One region of the Marilutibacter alkalisoli genome, then DNA from elsewhere that is predicted to be linked to it. Evidence: predicted binding sites of a transcription regulator. Region 1 holds the regulator's gene; each other region holds the start of a gene.

The links. The regulator HrcA, encoded in region 1, represses chaperone genes, less so after heat shock. The targets are predictions, from matches to a motif close to TTNGCACTCNNNNNNNNNGAGTGCNAA.
Region 2: the regulator HrcA is predicted to act here: its motif matches at 1,857-1,883, upstream of rpoH (RNA polymerase sigma factor RpoH).
Region 3: the regulator HrcA is predicted to act here: its motif matches at 4,083-4,109, upstream of groES (co-chaperone GroES).

The regions. Positions count from the first base shown of each region.
Region 1 is NZ_CP041242.1:1,783,875-1,789,536, forward strand. Features, by position in the region: gene recN (DNA repair protein RecN) at 1-1,271, opposite strand, end outside; gene hrcA (heat-inducible transcriptional repressor HrcA) at 1,401-2,450, shown strand; gene grpE (nucleotide exchange factor GrpE) at 2,597-3,133, shown strand; gene dnaK (molecular chaperone DnaK) at 3,247-5,172, shown strand; gene dnaJ (molecular chaperone DnaJ) at 5,349-5,662, shown strand, end outside.
Region 2 is NZ_CP041242.1:3,472,285-3,477,946, reverse strand. Features, by position in the region: gene FKV23_RS15360 (STM4012 family radical SAM protein) at 1-902, shown strand, start outside; partial or broken gene FKV23_RS15355 (STM4011 family radical SAM protein) at 908-1,756, shown strand; gene rpoH (RNA polymerase sigma factor RpoH) at 1,894-2,772, shown strand; gene FKV23_RS15345 (NAD(P)/FAD-dependent oxidoreductase) at 2,831-4,150, opposite strand; gene FKV23_RS15340 (NAD(P)H-binding protein) at 4,137-5,093, opposite strand; gene FKV23_RS15335 (GbsR/MarR family transcriptional regulator) at 5,208-5,662, shown strand, end outside.
Region 3 is NZ_CP041242.1:534,357-540,018, forward strand. Features, by position in the region: gene FKV23_RS02350 (protein-disulfide reductase DsbD family protein) at 1-910, opposite strand, end outside; gene cutA (divalent-cation tolerance protein CutA) at 915-1,238, opposite strand; gene FKV23_RS02360 (endonuclease) at 1,341-3,101, opposite strand; gene FKV23_RS02365 (helix-turn-helix transcriptional regulator) at 3,188-3,610, opposite strand; gene groES (co-chaperone GroES) at 4,157-4,444, shown strand; gene groL (chaperonin GroEL) at 4,505-5,662, shown strand, end outside.

The DNA of each region.
Region 1 (5,662 bases):
TGGCCGGGATTGGCGGCCACCAGGAATTCGATGCGCTCGCCGCCCTGCGGATCGGGGCGGTCGTCGTCGATCGGCTCGATGGCGATCTCGAAGCGTCCACCGCCCATGCCCAGCTCGGCAATCAGTGCAGTGGTGTCGGTCGACAGCCTGCCCGCGGCTTCGCGCCGGCGCGCACCGAGTGCATCGGCGGCCTGGCGCCAGGCCTGCCGCGCATTGTCGATCTCGGTATCGAGCATCTGCAGGCGTTCGCCGGCGCCGCGCAGGCCGACCAGTTCCTCGGCGAGGGCCTCGCGCCGGGCCAGCAACTGATCCGGCGTGACCCGGTGTTTGCGGGCCAGTTCGTGCAGGCGGCCAAGCCGTTGTTCGGCGGCTTCGAAGGCGTCGGGGTCGATGTCGAGGTCGCTGCGGATGCGGTCTAGCAGGGTCAGCGCTTCGTCGATCTGGATTGCGGCGGCGTCGAGCATGCCGTCGACCTCGCCCAGCCGCGGTTCGTGTTCCTGCATGCGCTGGAGCTGGCCGCGGACCTGTTGCAGGGTGCCGGACAGCGAAGGCATCTCGTCGCCGCCAAGCTGGGCGAGGGCGCCGTCGCAGGTGGCAATCAGGTCGGCGGCGTGGGCGTGGCGGCGGTGATCGGTGCCCAGTTGCTCGATCGCAGCCGGTTCCAGCGTTTCACGCTCGAGTTCGGCGAACTGGTGTTCCAGCCATTCGATGCGGTCGGAGACATCGCCTTGGGAAGACAGCGCCTCGCGTTCGTCGAGCAGCGCACTCCAGTGTCGCGCGGCCGCGGCCACGGCCTGGCGTTCTTCCCCGGTACGCCCGAAGGCGTCGAGCAGGGCGAGCTGGCTGGTGCGGGTGAGCAGGGCCTGCTGTTCATGCTGACCGTGGATCTCGACCAGCAGGCCGGACAACTCGAGCAGTTGTCCTACGGTAGCCGGGCGGCCGTTGATCCAGGCGCGGGAGCCGCCATCGGCGCGGATCACCCGGCGGATCTGGCACGCTCCGCCGTCGTCCTCGTCCAACTCGTTGTCATGCAGCCATGTCCGTGCCTGGGGCGCGTCTTCCAGGCTGAATTCGGCCGCCAGTTCGGCCCGGCCGGCGCCGTGCCGGACCACGCCGCTGTCGGCACGCATGCCCGAAACCAGGCCCAGTGCATCCACCAGCAGCGACTTGCCGGCGCCGGTTTCGCCCGAGATCACGGTCATGCCCGGGCCGAATTCGAGTTCGGCATGGTCGACCACGGCGAAATGCTTGATGGACAGATGGGTCAGCATGGGCGGGGAGTTTAATGGTTGTCGGCAGTCGGTTGTCAGCCTGAGGGCAGCCCGGCTCACGAACCGAGAATTGGCGGCCGGAACCGCTCGAGCCTTGCGTCCGCCCCTCCGGCCGCTTATACCGACAGCATGTCCCGAAGCCACGCCCATACCGACGACCTCGATCCGCGGGCGCGGCACCTGCTGCGAACCTTGATAGGCCGCTACATCCGCGATGGCGAACCGGTCGGTTCGCAGACCCTGGCCCGCCACTCCGGGTTGGCGGTCAGTCCGGCGACGATCCGCAACATTCTTTCCGACCTGGAGGAGGCGGGCCTGCTCAGTGCTCCGCACACTTCCGCAGGGCGGATACCGACCGCGCAGGGCTACCGGTTGTTCGTGGACTCGCTGCTGCAGCTCAGACCGCTGCCGGAAGGGGAACTCGCCCGCCTGCGCGGCGAGCTGCCGGCCGGATCGGGTACCCAGGCCCTGCTCGGCAACGCCTCCGAGCTGCTCTCGGCGATGACCCATTTCGTCGGCGTGGTCAGTCTGCCACGGCGCGAACAGTTCGCGTTCCGGCGCATCGACTTCGTGCCGCTCGACGCCCAGCGGGTGCTGGCGATCCTGGTGTTCGCCGACAACGAGGTGCAGAACCGGATCATCCAGACCCGGCGGCCGTTCGACGCCGGCGAACTGGAGCAGGTCGCCAACTACCTGAACAGTCAGTTCGCGGGGCGTGCGATGAGCGACATCCGCCGGACCCTGCTCCGCGAGCTCAAGACCGCCCGCAGCGAGATGGAAAGCCTGCTGGCGAGTTCGATGGAGCTGGCCGAGCAGGTGCTGGTGCCGGGCCAGGACGACATGGTGCTGGCCGGACAGACCCGGCTGATGGGGGTACAGGACCTCGCCGACCTCGACCGCCTGCGAGAACTGTTCGAGGCCTTCGCCCGCAAGCGCGAGATCCTGCAGCTGCTCGAACGGACCATCCAGGCGCCGGGTGTACGCATCTTCATCGGCGAGGAAACCGGCCTGGCGCCACTGGAGGGCATGTCGCTGGTGACCGCGCCCTACGGCGCAGCCGGGCAGGTGCTGGGCGTACTCGGCGTGATCGGCCCGAGCCGCATGGCCTACGAGCGGGTGATCCCGGTGGTCCAGGCCGCGGCCGACGTGCTTGGCGATGCCTTGAAGGCCGAGAGCTGACACTCGTGCTCGAGCTCCCCCCAGCCGGCCCCTGACCGTCCGACGGGTTGAATCCGGCATCCCCGTCCCCATTGCTGGCCCTGTCGCGGGCGTCACGCCCGCCATCGCCTCCATTTGCACCCGAGCGCAGGGACAGAGCCAACCCCATGACCACAGCATCACAGCAGGACGAGAACGAGAACACACAGGGCACGGCCGCTACGGCCGTCGACAACGATGAGCGGGACCGGCTCAGCATCGAGCTTGAAGCCGCCCAGGCCGAACTGGCCGCGCTTCGCGAAGAGGTACTGCGCGAGCACGCCGAGCTGGACAACCAGCGCAAACGCATGGCCCGCGAGCTCGACACCGCCCGCAAGTTCGCCAATGAGCGCCTGCTCGGCGAGTTGCTGCCGGTGATCGACAGCCTCGAAGCCGGCCTGAAGGTGGAGAGCGACACCGCCGCCCATCTGCGCGAAGGCATGGAGCTGACCCTGAAGCAACTGCTCAAGGTCGCCGGCGACAATGGCCTGATGGCCGTGGACCCGGCAGGTCAGCCGTTCAATCCGGACCACCACCAGGCCATGAGCATGGTCGAGAGCGCCGGGCATCCCCCTGGCCACGTGGTGCAGGTCTACCAGAAGGGCTGGCTGCTCAACGACCGTCTGTTGCGCCCGGCACTGGTGGTGGTGGCCAGACACGACTGAAAACCGTGGCCACACCCGCGTCCTTCCCCTTGAAGGGAAGGGAGTAAACCCCAGATAGCAGACATCGGCGTCGCAGGCGCCCCTGAATCCAGAGATACGAGAGGAACACCACCATGGGCAAGATCATCGGTATCGACCTTGGCACGACCAATTCGTGCGTGGCGATCATGGAGGGCGGCAAGGCCCGCGTCATCGAGAATGCCGAAGGCGATCGCACGACTCCGTCGATCGTCGCCTATACCAAGGACAACGAGGTCCTGGTCGGCGCCTCGGCCAAGCGCCAGGCCGTCACCAACCCCAAGAACACCTTCTACGCGGTGAAGCGCCTGATCGGCCGCAAGTTCACCGACGCCGAAGTGCAGAAGGACATCGACCTGGTCCCCTACGGCATCGTCCAGCACGACAACGGCGACGCCTGGGTGCAGGCCGTCGACGGCAAGAAGATGGCGCCGCAGCAGATTTCGGCCGAAGTGCTGGCCAAGATGAAGAAGACCGCCGAGGCCTACCTGGGCGAGTCCGTCACCGAAGCGGTCATCACCGTGCCGGCGTACTTCAACGACAGCCAGCGCCAGGCCACCAAGGATGCCGGCAAGATCGCAGGCCTCGACGTCAAGCGCATCATCAACGAGCCGACCGCGGCCGCGCTGGCCTACGGCATGGACAAGAAGGGCGGCGACCGCAAGGTCGCGGTCTACGATCTCGGCGGCGGCACCTTCGACGTGTCGATAATCGAGATCGCCTCGGTCGACGGGGAGATGCAGGTCGAGGTGCTGGCCACCAACGGCGACACCTTCCTCGGCGGCGAGGACTTCGACAAGCGCGTCATCGATTACCTGGTCGACGAGTTCAACAAGGACCAGGGCATCGACCTGCGCAAGGATCCGCTGGCCCTGCAGCGCCTGAAGGACGCGGCCGAGCGTGCCAAGATCGAGCTGTCGTCGAGCCAGCAGACCGAGGTCAACCTGCCGTACGTGACCGCCGACGCTTCCGGTCCGAAGCACCTCAACATCAAGCTGACCCGGGCCAAGCTGGAATCGCTGGTCGAGGACCTGGTCAAGAAGACCATCGAGCCGTGCCGCACCGCGCTCAACGACGCCGGCCTGCGCGCCAGCGACGTCTCCGAGGTGATCCTGGTCGGTGGCCAGACCCGCATGCCGAAGGTCCAGCAGGCCGTGGCCGACTTCTTCGGCAAGGAGCCGCGCAAGGACGTCAACCCCGACGAGGCCGTGGCGCTGGGCGCCGCGATCCAGGGCGGCGTGCTGGCCGGCGACGTCAAGGACGTGCTGCTGCTCGACGTGACTCCGCTGAGCCTGGGCATCGAGACCCTGGGCGGCGTGTTCACCAAGATCATCGAGAAGAACACCACGGTGCCGACCAAGGCTTCGCAGACGTTCTCCACCGCCGAGGACAACCAGTCCGCCGTTACCGTGCACGTGCTGCAGGGCGAGCGCGAGCAGGCCCGCTACAACAAGTCGCTGGCCCGCTTCGACCTGACCGGCATCGACACCGCGCCGCGCGGCATGCCTCAGATCGAGGTGTCGTTCGACATCGACGCCAACGGCATCGTCCACGTGACCGCCAAGGACAAGAAGACCGGCAAGGAGCAGAAGGTCGAGATCAAGGCCGGTTCGGGCCTGTCCGAGGACGAGATCGCGAAGATGGTCGCCGACGCGGAAGCCAACCGCGAAGAGGACCAGAAGTTCCACGAACTAGTGCAGGCCCGCAACCAGGCCGACGGCCTGATCCACGCGGCCCGCAACACGATCAAGGAGCATGGCGACAAGCTGCCGGGCGAGGCGATCGCCCGGGCCGAGGCCGCCATCGCCGAGGTCGAGACCGCGATGAAGGGCGACGACAAGGCCCAGATCGAGGCCAAGTCGAAGGCGCTGGAGGAAGCGGCACAGGCGTTGTTCGCGGCCGCCCAGGCCCAGCCGGGCGACGCCGGTGCCACGGCCGATGCAGGCGGCGCCACCGCCAGCCAGGCCGACGACGTGGTCGACGCCGAGTTCACCGAGGTCAAGGAAGACGAGAAGAAGTAAGCGATCAAGCGACTTCAAAAGCCCCTCTTCCCGTGGGAGAGGGGTTGGAGTGAGGGTTCTGCGAAGTCGCAGGCATTCAAGCGCCGGCGGCTTCGCCAGACCCTCATCCGCCCTCCGGGCACCTTCTCCCAGAGGGGGGAGGAAACCGCGCCATCTCCGGGTGACCCTGCCGATTCATGAGCAAACGCGATTACTACGAAATCCTGGGCGTCGCCCGCAACGCCTCCGACGATGAGTTGAAGAAGGCCTATCGTCGCTGTGCGATGAAGCACCACCCGGACCGCAATCCGGGCGATGCCGCGGCCGAGGCCGCCTTCAAGGAGTGCAAGGAGGCCTACGAAGTCCTGTCCGACGCCAACAAGCGCCGCGCCTACGACCAGCACGGCCACGCGGCCTTCGAGCACGGCATGGGCGGCGGTGGAGGTGCCGGGGCCGGCTACGCCGACATGGGCGACATCTTCGGCGACATTTTCGGCAACATCTTCGGTGG
Region 2 (5,662 bases), 1.7 Mb from region 1:
TGCGTGCGTGCCGTGAGGCCGGCATCGATCGGGTCAGCATGGGCGTGCAGAGTTTCAGCGACGCCGAAGTGCGCGCGCTGGTCCGGCCGCAGCAGCGCGAGGTGGTCGAGCGCGCGATCGCGGCGATTCGGGAGTTGGCCTTCCCGACCCTGAACCTCGACCTGATCTACGGCATCGAAGGGCAGAGCGTGGCCAGCTTCCTGGCCTCGATCGATACCGCGCTGGCGCACCGGCCGGAGGAGCTGTACCTGTATCCCCTGTATGTCCGCCCGGTGACCGGGCTGGGACGCATCGCCGCCAGGGACGGCAAGACCGGATTTCGGCTGCAGTCCGAGCCGCTGGACGGACGTCTCGAACTGTACGAAGCCGGTCGCGACCACCTGCTTGCGGCCGGCTATACCCAGGTTTCCATGCGCATGTTCCGCGCACCGCACGCGCCCGATGCGGGCGGGCCGGCCTACTGCTGCCAGAGCGACGGCATGGTCGGCATCGGATGCGGCGCGCGCTCCTACGCCACGCATCTGCACTATTCGAGCGAGTACGGTGTGAGCCGGCGTTCGGTGGCCGAAATACTCGACCACTACCTCGCGCGGGACGAAGCGTCCTTCGCGAGCGCGGATTACGGCATTGTGTTGGACGCAGACGAGCGCCGCCGCCGCTATGTGATCCAGTCCCTGCTGGTCCGGCCAGGCCTCGACCGCGCGGATTACCGGCAGCGCTTCGGCTCGGACTGCCTCGACGACCTACCGCAACTGCGCGAACTGATCGATCTGGAGCTGGCCATCGCCGATGCGTCGCGGCTTTCGCTCAGCGATGCCGGCCTGGCGCGCTCAGATACCATCGGACCGTGGCTGGTGTCCGCGTCCGTTACCGAGCTCATGCGCGATTACCGCGTCGGCTGACCCGCATGCACCTGACCTTGCTCTATCGTGGTCGCCTGAGCAGTTGCAACTACGACTGCGATTACTGCCCGTTCGCCAAGACCCGCGATAGCCGCGAAGCCCTGCGCCGGGATGCCGACGACCTGGCACGGTTCGTCTCCTGGGCAGAGCGGCAGCGATTCGGGTTGTCGATCCTGTTCACGCCCTGGGGTGAGGGACTGGTCCGCCGCCATTACCGTGAAGCGATGGTGCGCCTGAGCCGCCTGCCCCACCTGCAGCGTGTCGCGATTCAGACCAACCTCTGCGTGGGATTGCGCTGGCTCGACGAAGCCGACCTGCGCACCCTGGCACTGTGGTGCACCTACCACCCAGGCCAGGTCTCACGCGATGCATTCCTGGGGCGGTGCGGCGAACTGTATCGTCGCGGGGTGCGCCACAGTGTCGGCATGGTCGCGATGCGCGAGCATCTGGACGAGATCGAAGCGATGCGTACCGCGCTGCCCCCGCAGGTGCCGCTGTGGCTCAACGCCTATGACGAGCGCTCGCCGGACTACTACACGCCGGAGGAGGTCGAGCGCATGGCGCGGATCGATCCCCACTTCCGCTATAACCTCGGGCCCGCCCCGAGCCTCGGAGCGCCCTGCAGGGCAGGGGAGAGCGTGCTGTCGGTCGACGGCAATGGCGACGTCAAGCGTTGCCACTTCGTTCCCGAGCAGCTCGGAAACCTGTATGACGGCTCCTTCGTCACCCAGCTGCGCGCACGCGCCTGTCCGAACGCGCGCTGCGACTGCTACATCGGCTATGTCCACCGCAAGGACCTGCCGTTCCAGGCCGAGTATGGCCCAGGGCTGCTCGAGCGCATTCCGCTCGACGCAGTGCGGGGCAGGTACTGGCCTGGTGGACCGGAAGCCGGCCTGCCAAAACCTGAACAGGGCCTTTGTTCCACCGGCGGGATGGATTGAACCTCCGGCGCGGTTAGCAGTCCAAGCATGCGACTGCTAAGATGCCTGCCATGAACCAAGCCTCCATGTCCACTGCCCTGATCGCCAACAACCTGCCGGTGCCCAGCGCACTGGGGTCGCTCGACGCCTACATCGGAGCGGTCTACCAGATTCCCGTGCTGAGCGCGGAGGACGAGCAGGACCTCGCGCGCCGCTTCCGCGACCATGAGGATCTCGACGCCGCCCGCGATCTGGTCCATTCGCACCTGCGCTTCGTGGTCCACGTCGCGCGCGGCTACAACGGCTACGGCCTGCCGCTGGGCGACCTGATCCAGGAAGGCAATATCGGCCTGATGAAGGCGGTCAAGCGCTTCGACCCGGACCAGGGCGTGCGCCTGGTCAGCTTCGCGGTGCACTGGATCCGCGCCGAGATGCACGAGTTCATCCTCAAGAACTGGCGCATCGTCAAGGTCGCCACGACCAAGGCGCAGCGCAAGCTGTTCTTCAACCTGCGCAAGAGCAAGAAGCGCCTGGGCTGGCTGAACGCCGCCGAGGTCAGCGCGGTGGCGAAGGACCTCAACGTCTCCGAGCGCGAGGTGCTGGAGATGGAGTCGCGCCTGTCCGGTCGCGATGTGGGCTTCGATGCTCCCGCCACCGACGATGACGACCGTGCACCGCCGTCGCCTTCGGCCTACCTGCGCACCGACCAGGAAGACCCGTCGCAGCTGTACGAGCGCGAGGACGAGGAAGACAACCAGCTCGAGCTCCTGCGCGAGGGCATGGCCGGCCTGGACGAGCGCTCGCGTGACATCGTCAGCCGCCGCTGGCTCGATGGCGACAACAAGGTCACCCTGCAGGAACTGGCCGACGAGTACGGCGTCTCCGCCGAGCGTATCCGCCAGATCGAGGCCAACGCGCTGAAGAAGATGCGCGCACTGTTCGTGGCGTAGGCGCGCCTCGGTCCGCAACCGCACGACGGCCCCTCTGGGGCCGTCGTCGTTTCCGGCTTCAGTCTGGTGGCGAGGCGTCGACAGAGTCCGGACGACCGAAGATGATCCGCGCGTGCCGCTGGTAGCTCCAGTACGCCCAGGCCCAGTTGATCAGCACGACCAGGCGGTTGCGAAAGCCGATCAGGAACAGCACGTGCACCCATAGCCAGAACCACCAGGCGACAAGGCCCGAGAGCTTGACGCCGTGCAGGTCGACCACCGCGGCCATGCGGCCGATGGTGGCGAGGTTGCCCATGTCGCGGTAGCGGAACGCAGGCGCCTTCTGGCCGGCGATGCGGGCACGGATCGCCTTGGCGACGCAGGCGCCCATCTGCTTGGCGGCGGGGGCGACCCCGGGCACTGGCTTGCCGTTCTGCTGAACGCTGGCGAGGTCGCCGGCGACGAACACGTCAGGGTGGCCGGGCACGCTGAGATCGGCTTCGACCTGCACCCGGCCGGCACGATCACGCGGCGCATCGAGCAGGGCGCCGAGCGGCGAGGCAGCCACGCCCGCCGCCCACAGCACCGTGCGCGCGGCGACACGTTCGCGGTCGCGGTTGCTGTCGCTGCCAGGCCCGCTCCTGCCCAGGGTGTAACCGTCGGCGTCGATATCCTCGACCGCGCGGCCGGTCATGACTTCCACGCCGAGGCTTTCCAGTTGGCGGCGGGCTTTTTCCGACAACGATTCCGGGAACGAGGCCAGCACCCGCGGGCCGGCTTCGACCAGCCGCACCTTCGCCTCGGCGGGGTCGATATGGCGAAACTCGTTCTTCAGCGTGTGGCGGGCGATCTCGGCCAGGGTACCGGCCAGCTCGACCCCGGTCGGGCCACCGCCGACGACGGCGAAGTTGAGCCAGGCCGCACGCTCGGCCGGATCGTCCGTGGCTTCGGCATGTTCGAACGCGAGCAGCAGCCGGCGGCGGATGCCGAGTGCGTCGTCGAGGGTCTTCAGCCCCGGTGCGTGCGCGGCCCAGTTGTCGTTGCCGAAGTAAGCGTGGGTCGCGCCGCTGGCGAGCAGCAGGTAGTCGTAGTCGAGATCGCCACCGCCGGCGAGGCTGACCCGGTGCGCGCCAGTGTCGATGCCGGTGACCTCGCCCAGCCGGACCTCGACGTTGCGCTGCCGGCGCAGGATATGGCGCAGTGGCGCGGCGATGTCGGGCGCGGACAGGCCGGCGGTCGCGACCTGGTACAGCAGCGGCTGGAACAGGTGGTGGTTGCGGCGGTCGATCAGGGTGATGCGGACATCGTCGCGGGCCAGTGCACGGGTTGCCCACAGGCCGGCGAAGCCACCGCCGACGATCACGACATGGGGCGGGAGGTGGTTTTCATGCGCGGACACCGGTGGCGGGCAGTGGTGGGGTTCCGGATTGAACCGGATCGTGTGCGCCGACCGTGCACGGCGCACGGCCGAGCAGCCGCGGCAGCATGTTCGTTCGAGGGCAATTGTCCTGCCGCAGCAGTTCCCAGTGACCGTACGAGAATGGCGTCCAATGCAAAAGGTCGCAGAGATGGCTGGCCAGGCGCGCGAGCCAGCCGGGCGTGCGCAGTTGCCATGCGGGGCTATCGGTGCGCAGGCGGCGCATCGCCGCGATGTGCTCGTCCAGCGTGCACGGATTCGGGCCGCCGAGGTCGAGTTCGCGCGGCAGGTCGTGACCGGAAGGTGCAATTGCGAGGTTGGCGATCGCCTCGCCGAGATCGCCTACGTCGAGCACCGCGATGCGGCCGATCGCGTCGGCCGGCAGCACGTACAGGGGCCAGCCCGCGACGCGGCGGATCCAGCGCGCGCCGAAGCCACCCTCGCCGTCGAGCAGTGACGGTCGCACGATGTGCCAGTCGGCACCGCTGGCGCGCAACGCCGCCTCGCCGTCGCGCTTGGACAGCAGGAAGCGGCTGCGGACCGGGCCATCGAGGCCGAGCGCGGACACGTGCACCAGCCGCAGGCCGCGTGCCGCGCAGGCGGCAGCAAGCGCGGCCGGCGCGCGATGGTGGACGCGGTCGTAGGTTTCGCGACCGCGCGGGCGCAGGATGCCGACGCAGTTGATCACGACGTCGACATCGCCGAGCAGGGTGTTCCAGCTGTCGGGCGAGATCATCCGTTCCATCCGTACATGCCGGTAGTCGGCGTCGAGACCGGTGCGCTGGCGGCGGTGTGGATGGCGGCTGCCGATGCTGATCAGTGCGCCCTGCGCGAGCAGCGCGGCAGCGACGTGGCGGCCGACGAAGCCGGCGCCGCCGAGCACGAGAATGCGAAGGCGCGTACCGGGATCTTGGTGGGCGTACATGTCCTTGGCTCCCATGTCGGTAATTTCTGTATTGACAGAAATGTATGGCGAAACTAGCCTGTTGCCAAGTCCCTCCGAGGCCCGGCTTGCCGGGCGACGCATGCCGAGCCTGCCATGAGCGAATCCGCTGACCTCACCCCGATCGCACGGCGTTTCGTCCTGCACTGGGGCGAGATGGGTTCGCGCTGGGGCGTGAATCGCACCGTTGCCCAGATCCACGCCCTGCTGTTCCTGTCGGCGCGGCCGATGCATGCCGAGGAGATCGCGGCGACGCTGTCGGTTGCGCGCTCGAACGTCAGCACCAGCCTGCGCGAGCTGATCAACTACAACCTGGTGCGCACGGTGCACCAGTTGGGTGACCGCCGCGACCACTTCGAAACCTCGAAGGATGCCTGGGAGTTGTTTCGCACCGTCGTGCGCGAGCGCAAGGCGCGCGAATTCGACCCGACCGTGGCAATGCTCGGCGAATGCATGGCCTCGCCCGAACTGACAGGCGAACCGCCGGAAGTGCGCGCGCGGATCGAGGACACGCTGGCGCTGATGACCGCGTTGTCTGCCTGGGGCGAGGA
Region 3 (5,662 bases), 1.2 Mb from region 1:
AGCCCTGCAGTTCCACGACCAGTCGTACCTGGGCTGCGCCGGGCTCACGGCGCTGCACCGGCAGGACCACCTCGATCGGATCGAAATAGACCGTGGTCTCGCCGAAATACTCGTCCCGGTGCAGGGTGCCGGGCGGCCATTGCGGTTGGCCGGGGGCAAGGCCGGCGGCATCCCGGAAGGCGAACGTGCTCTTGTCGCGGTACAGGTAATAACCGGGAGCGACATCGAAGCGCACCCGTACGGTGTTGCCGTCATCGACCAGTGCGCTGACCCCGAAGGCCTGCTCGGGCGGCAGCGGCCGGTCGCCGCCACCGGGCAGGGTGGCGGGTGCCGACAGGCGATTGCCGCCATCGACCGCGTTGACCGCGCTCGATGCCCCTGTGCTGCCGGGCAGGCGCAGGCCGGCGGCAGCTCCCGGCATCGGCTCGGTCGGGCCTGTCGCAGTGGGTCCGAGTGCGGCCAGCCCGGTTGCCGGCATCGCCACTTCGATCTGGCGCGTCTGCGGCGGGTAGCAGATGCCGATGTCGGCGCAACCCTGGTATTTGACCGTCAGCGCCACCGTGCCGGCGCCGGCCTGGCCGGGCAATGTCGCGATCAGGCGGTCGCGGTAGGTTTCCACGTCACCGAAGAACTCGTCGGTGTAGGCATGGCCCTTCGGCAACTGCAGTTCCCGTTGTGCGAAGGCCGGGCTGGCCTGCACCGAGGTGCGGTGGCGGTACAGGTAGTAGCCGTCGGCGATCTTCCAATGGATGGCGATGGCGTCCGGGGCCGTGGCTTCGGCGCCGAGCACGAAGGCATCGTCGACCGGCAGCAGATCGTCCTCGTCGACGGCGGCCGAGGCGGTGGCAACGGCGGCCGCCAGCGAGAGGCCGAGCAGCAGTCGGCAGGAAAGACGGAGAAAGTCGGTCATCGGCTCAGCTGGGTTGAAGGGTCTGCTCGGCTACCCACTGCAGGTAGGGGGACAGGCCGCCGCAGGCTTCGACCGCCACCACTTCGGGGAGTTCGTACGGGTGCAGCGCATGGATACGCTCGACCAGCGCATCCAGCCGCTCGGCCGTGGTCTTGATCAGCAGCAGCACTTCGTCGGCGTGCTCGATCTCACCTTGCCAGCGATAGGTCGAGCGTACCCCGGGGAGCCGGCTCACGCAGGCGGCCAGGCGCTCTTCGACGAGGGCCCGGGCAAGCGTATCGGCACTGGCCTCGTCGGGGCAGGTGCAGTGGACCAGCAGGATGGACATGGCCGGGATTGTACCGGGCCCGCTCCATCGCGCCGTCCTGCCATCGCGATGGCGGGCGAAGGGGCTGTTGCGGGGCCGGCGATGGGCCGGCCCCGCGACGGTTCAGTTCAGTTCGCAGATGGCCGGCGTGCTTGAGGTGAACAGCTCCGGCGTTGCCCATTCCGGATGGTCGATGAAGGGGTTGCGGTTGCCCTGGAAGCTGTAGATCACCTCGTTGCGGGCGCGTTCGGCGTCGTCGGGCGGATCGGCCTGGTGCCATTCCAGCAGCGTGGAGAGCAGCCCCATGTAGGCAGGCGAGCTGGAGGTGGCGACGATCAGGCTGCGGTTGTCGGTCAGCTCCAGGTCCGGCTCGGACTGGCCGCTGTTGATGTCCTGGCCGCCCTCGTAGCGGATCGCCATGTACATCACCGCACGTGCCATGTCGCCGCGGCGCTGACCCCAGACCTGGAAGCCGTCGCCCTGGACCCAGTTCGAATTGCCCGGGAACACGCCGCTGCCACCCCCTGCGCCGTTGTTGGCATCGGTCACCCGCTCGCCGCAGTTGGCCTGCGACGGGCAGTCGGAGTACGGCTTGTTGCCGCGATCCGAGTTGTAGCCGGTGTCGGTCAGGTACAGCATGTGGGTGTCGGTGTAGGGCGCGTTCGGCAGGCCGAGGTCGCCGGTGCGGCTGCCGAAGCCCAGCGAGTTGGGCCAGGTGTGCTCGCGGTTGTAGGTCGCGCCGCTGCCGGTGCCCGCGCGGTCGCTGCCCTTGGCGTAGCTGCGGTTGCGGTAGGCATCGAGGATGCGGTTCGGGTTGTTCGGGTCCTCGTCGGCGATCTCCAGGATGTTCCAGGTGCTGGTGGTTCCCGAGCCGCTGTACGGGTAGACGGTGTGGCCGCGGATGGTTTGGTGCAGCGAGCAGCGCAGCTGGCCCGGGCTGCTGGTGTTGACCTGCGCGTAGTAGTCGCCGCCGCCGCCACTGCCACTGGCGACGCTGAAGTCGACATGGGTGTCCACGACCAGGTGTGCGCCGCCGCTGTCGGTGATCTGGCTGGCGTGGATGGAGAAGGTGCAGGTTTCGCCCGCGTACAGCGCGGTGCCGGTGGTGACGGTGAAGCTGCTGCCACTGTTTGCATGCTGCAGGGCGATGGAGCCCGATTGCGCGCATTGCAGAGCGAGGGCGCCAGCGGAGAGGGTCACGCTCTCGCTGAAGGCAACCCCGAGGTCACCGGCGGCAGGGAAGTCGTTGGCGCCGTCGGCCGGCTGGGTGGCGGTGATTTCCGGTGGCGGGTTCGGCGCGACGAAACTCTGGCCGTTGTTGCAGGCGCCGAAGGTTTGCGCGGCGGCTTCGTTCCAGCTGAAGTCCGCGTAGCCGCTGCCGCTGCCGCCGAGCTGCAGCGAATGGCCGACCGGGGTGGCGCCGGATTCCGCCACTGGAAGATTGAGGCTGGTGCGCCCCTTGGCTGGACCGTCGACGGCGGTGATCGCGCCCTCGTAGCTCAGGAACTGCACCACCTGGCCGTTGCCGTCGACCAGTGCCATGCCGTCGTTGGGACCGTTCTGCAGGCCGTTGCTCGGATAGGCGAGCACGGCGATACGCACGTTGCCGCCGCAGGCGATCGTGCTGCCGGCCGGCAGCGGATCGTTGCCATAGACCTTGGCGGCCGAGGGCGAACTGCCGTTGTAGCGGTAGATCCGGTAGCCGGACAGGCTCTCGCCTGCGGTGGCGACGACCTCGATCCCTTCGCCGGTATCGGCGCCGTCGTTGTCGTAGTGGATCTCATTGATGAACACCTCGGCCAGCGCGGACGCGGGCACGAGTGCTGTGGCGAGCAACAGGGTGCTGCTGAGCAGGGCATTGCGGAGCAGGGCGCTGCGGTTCATCGGGTCGACTCCCTTCATGGCGATGAAGGTCGCAGTCTAACCACGCTTTGTGACCTGTTGTCGTGCGCCGCTTCAACGGATGCGATTCACCCCGGCCGGTCGGTTCCCGGAATGCGGCCCTCGTTGCCACGCAGGCGACCGGCGCGCTGGACCCCCAGCTGTTCGGCGATCTCCACCAGAGGCGCGCGTGCCAGTGCCGGCGTCTGGCGGAAGGCGTTCAGCAGGCGCAGTTCGAGCGGGTCGTCGACCAGCAGTGCATCGGCAGCGGCCACCGAATCCATCGCCACCTCATCGGACAGGGTCATCCGGCCGCGCCCGGTCGCCAGCCACTCGAACTGCACCTGGGTGACCAGGGCCAGTTCGCGCATGTGGCCGGTGCTGGGCGATTTGCCAAGCATGGCCTCCCAGTGACTGACGGCGCTGCGTTGTACGCCGACGGCACGAGCCACGGCGGCCTGGGATAGTCCGGCGTGGCGACGGGCCAGGCGGATGCGTTGTTGCAGGGTCATCGGCGCACCTCGGCAGGGGGGGCGGGTCTGAATCAGGCTGTGGATACCTGTAGTCGCCTAGAGATCGATAATATCCATCATCTGTCTACCAGTAGTAGCCTTTCCAGGCTCGATTTCAAATAAACCAATAAGTTGCATTGCTGGCAGGCATGGAGAGGCTACCATTATTTACCTTTTTCGGGAGTGGTCGACATAGTAAATGCGACGCGTTCCGCGCATTATTGACCCAGGCCGACACGGAGGGCCGGCATCGACACTGATGTCTGGTCAGGGGGGACGCAGGACGCGCATGCCAGGAACGGCCGACCCCGCACCATGAAAGAGCGCGTCACTTCGGGGACGCGCTCTTTCTCTATGTTCCATCCAGAGCGCTTTGTCCGGAGCGGACTTTTTCCCTTCCGGCCCTTGAAAGCCCCTCGGCCCGCCCCATCTTGTCGCAGTCCCGGCTTGCCGGGCGCTGTTCGCCCCGCCTTTGGCACTCGCATGGGGCGACTGCTAAAATCCTTCAAATTCCACTCCACAATCAATCACTTGCGTGAGGTTCTCATGAACATCAAGCCGCTCTACGACCGCGTGGTCATCAAGCGCATGGAAGAAGAAAAGATGTCCGCCGGCGGCATCGTGATTCCGGACTCGGCCACCGAGAAGCCGATCAAGGGTGAGGTCGTCGCCGTCGGCGAGGGCAAGGTGCTCGACAACGGCAACGTGCGTGCGCCGAAGGTCAAGGCCGGCGACAAGGTGCTGTTCGGCAAGTACAGCGGCACCGAGGTCAAGCTCGATGGCACCGAGTACCTGGTGGTGAAGGAAGACGACATCTTCGCGGTGCTCGGCTGATCGCGCGTCACTCCCATCCACGTTCCGACAACTTTCGAATTCTTTTTGAGGTAATCCGCAATGGCTGCCAAGGAAATCCGCTTCGGTGAAGACGCGCGTGCCAAGATGCTGCGCGGCGTCAACACGCTCGCCAACGCCGTCAAGGCCACCCTCGGCCCGAAGGGCCGCAACGTCGTGCTCGACAAGAGCTTCGGCGCCCCGACCATCACCAAGGACGGCGTCTCCGTCGCCAAGGAAATCGAACTGCAGGACAAGTTCGAGAACATGGGCGCGCAGATGGTGAAGGAAGTCGCTTCCAAGACCTCCGACAACGCCGGTGACGGCACCACCACCGCGACCGTGCTGGCCCAGGCGCTGATCCGCGAGGGCATGAAGGCGGTCGCCGCCGGCATGAACCCGATGGACCTCAAGCGCGGCATCGACAAGGCCGTGATCGGCGCCGTCGATGAGCTCAAGAAGCTCAGCAAGCCGTCGTCGACCAGCAAGGAGATCGCCCAGGTCGGCGCCATCTCCGCCAACTCCGATGCCAACATCGGCGACCTGATCGCCCAGGCGATGGACAAGGTCGGCAAGGAAGGCGTGATCACCGTCGAGGACGGTTCGGGCCTGGAGAACGAGCTCGACGTGGTCGAGGGCATGCAGTTCGACCGCGGCTATCTGTCGCCGTACTTCATCAACAACCAGCAGTCGATGCAGGCCGAGCTGGACGACCCGTACATCCTGCTGCACGACAAGAAGATCTCCAACGTGCGCGACCTGCTGCCCGTCCTCGAGGGCGTGGCCAAGGCCGGCAAGCCGCTGCTGATCATCGCCGAGGACATCGAGGGCGAGGCGCTGGCGACCCTGGTGGTCAACACCATCCGCGGCATCGTCAAGGTCTGCGCGGTCAAGGCCCCGGGCTTCGGCGACCGTCGCAAGGCGATGCTGGAGGACATGGCGATCCTCACCGGCGGCACCGTGATCTCCGAGGAAGTCGGCCTGCAGCTGGAGAAGGCCACCATCAACGACCTCGGCCGTGCCAAGAAGGTGCAGATCAGCAAGGAGAACACCACCATCATCGACGGCGCCGGCGAGACCGGCGGCATCGAGGCGCGCATCAAGCAGATCAAGGCGCAGATCGAGGAGACCTCCTCGGACTACGACCGCGAGAAGCTGCAGGAGCGCGTGGCCAAGCTGGCCGGCGGCGTGGCGGTGATCAAGGTCGGCGCTTCGACCGAG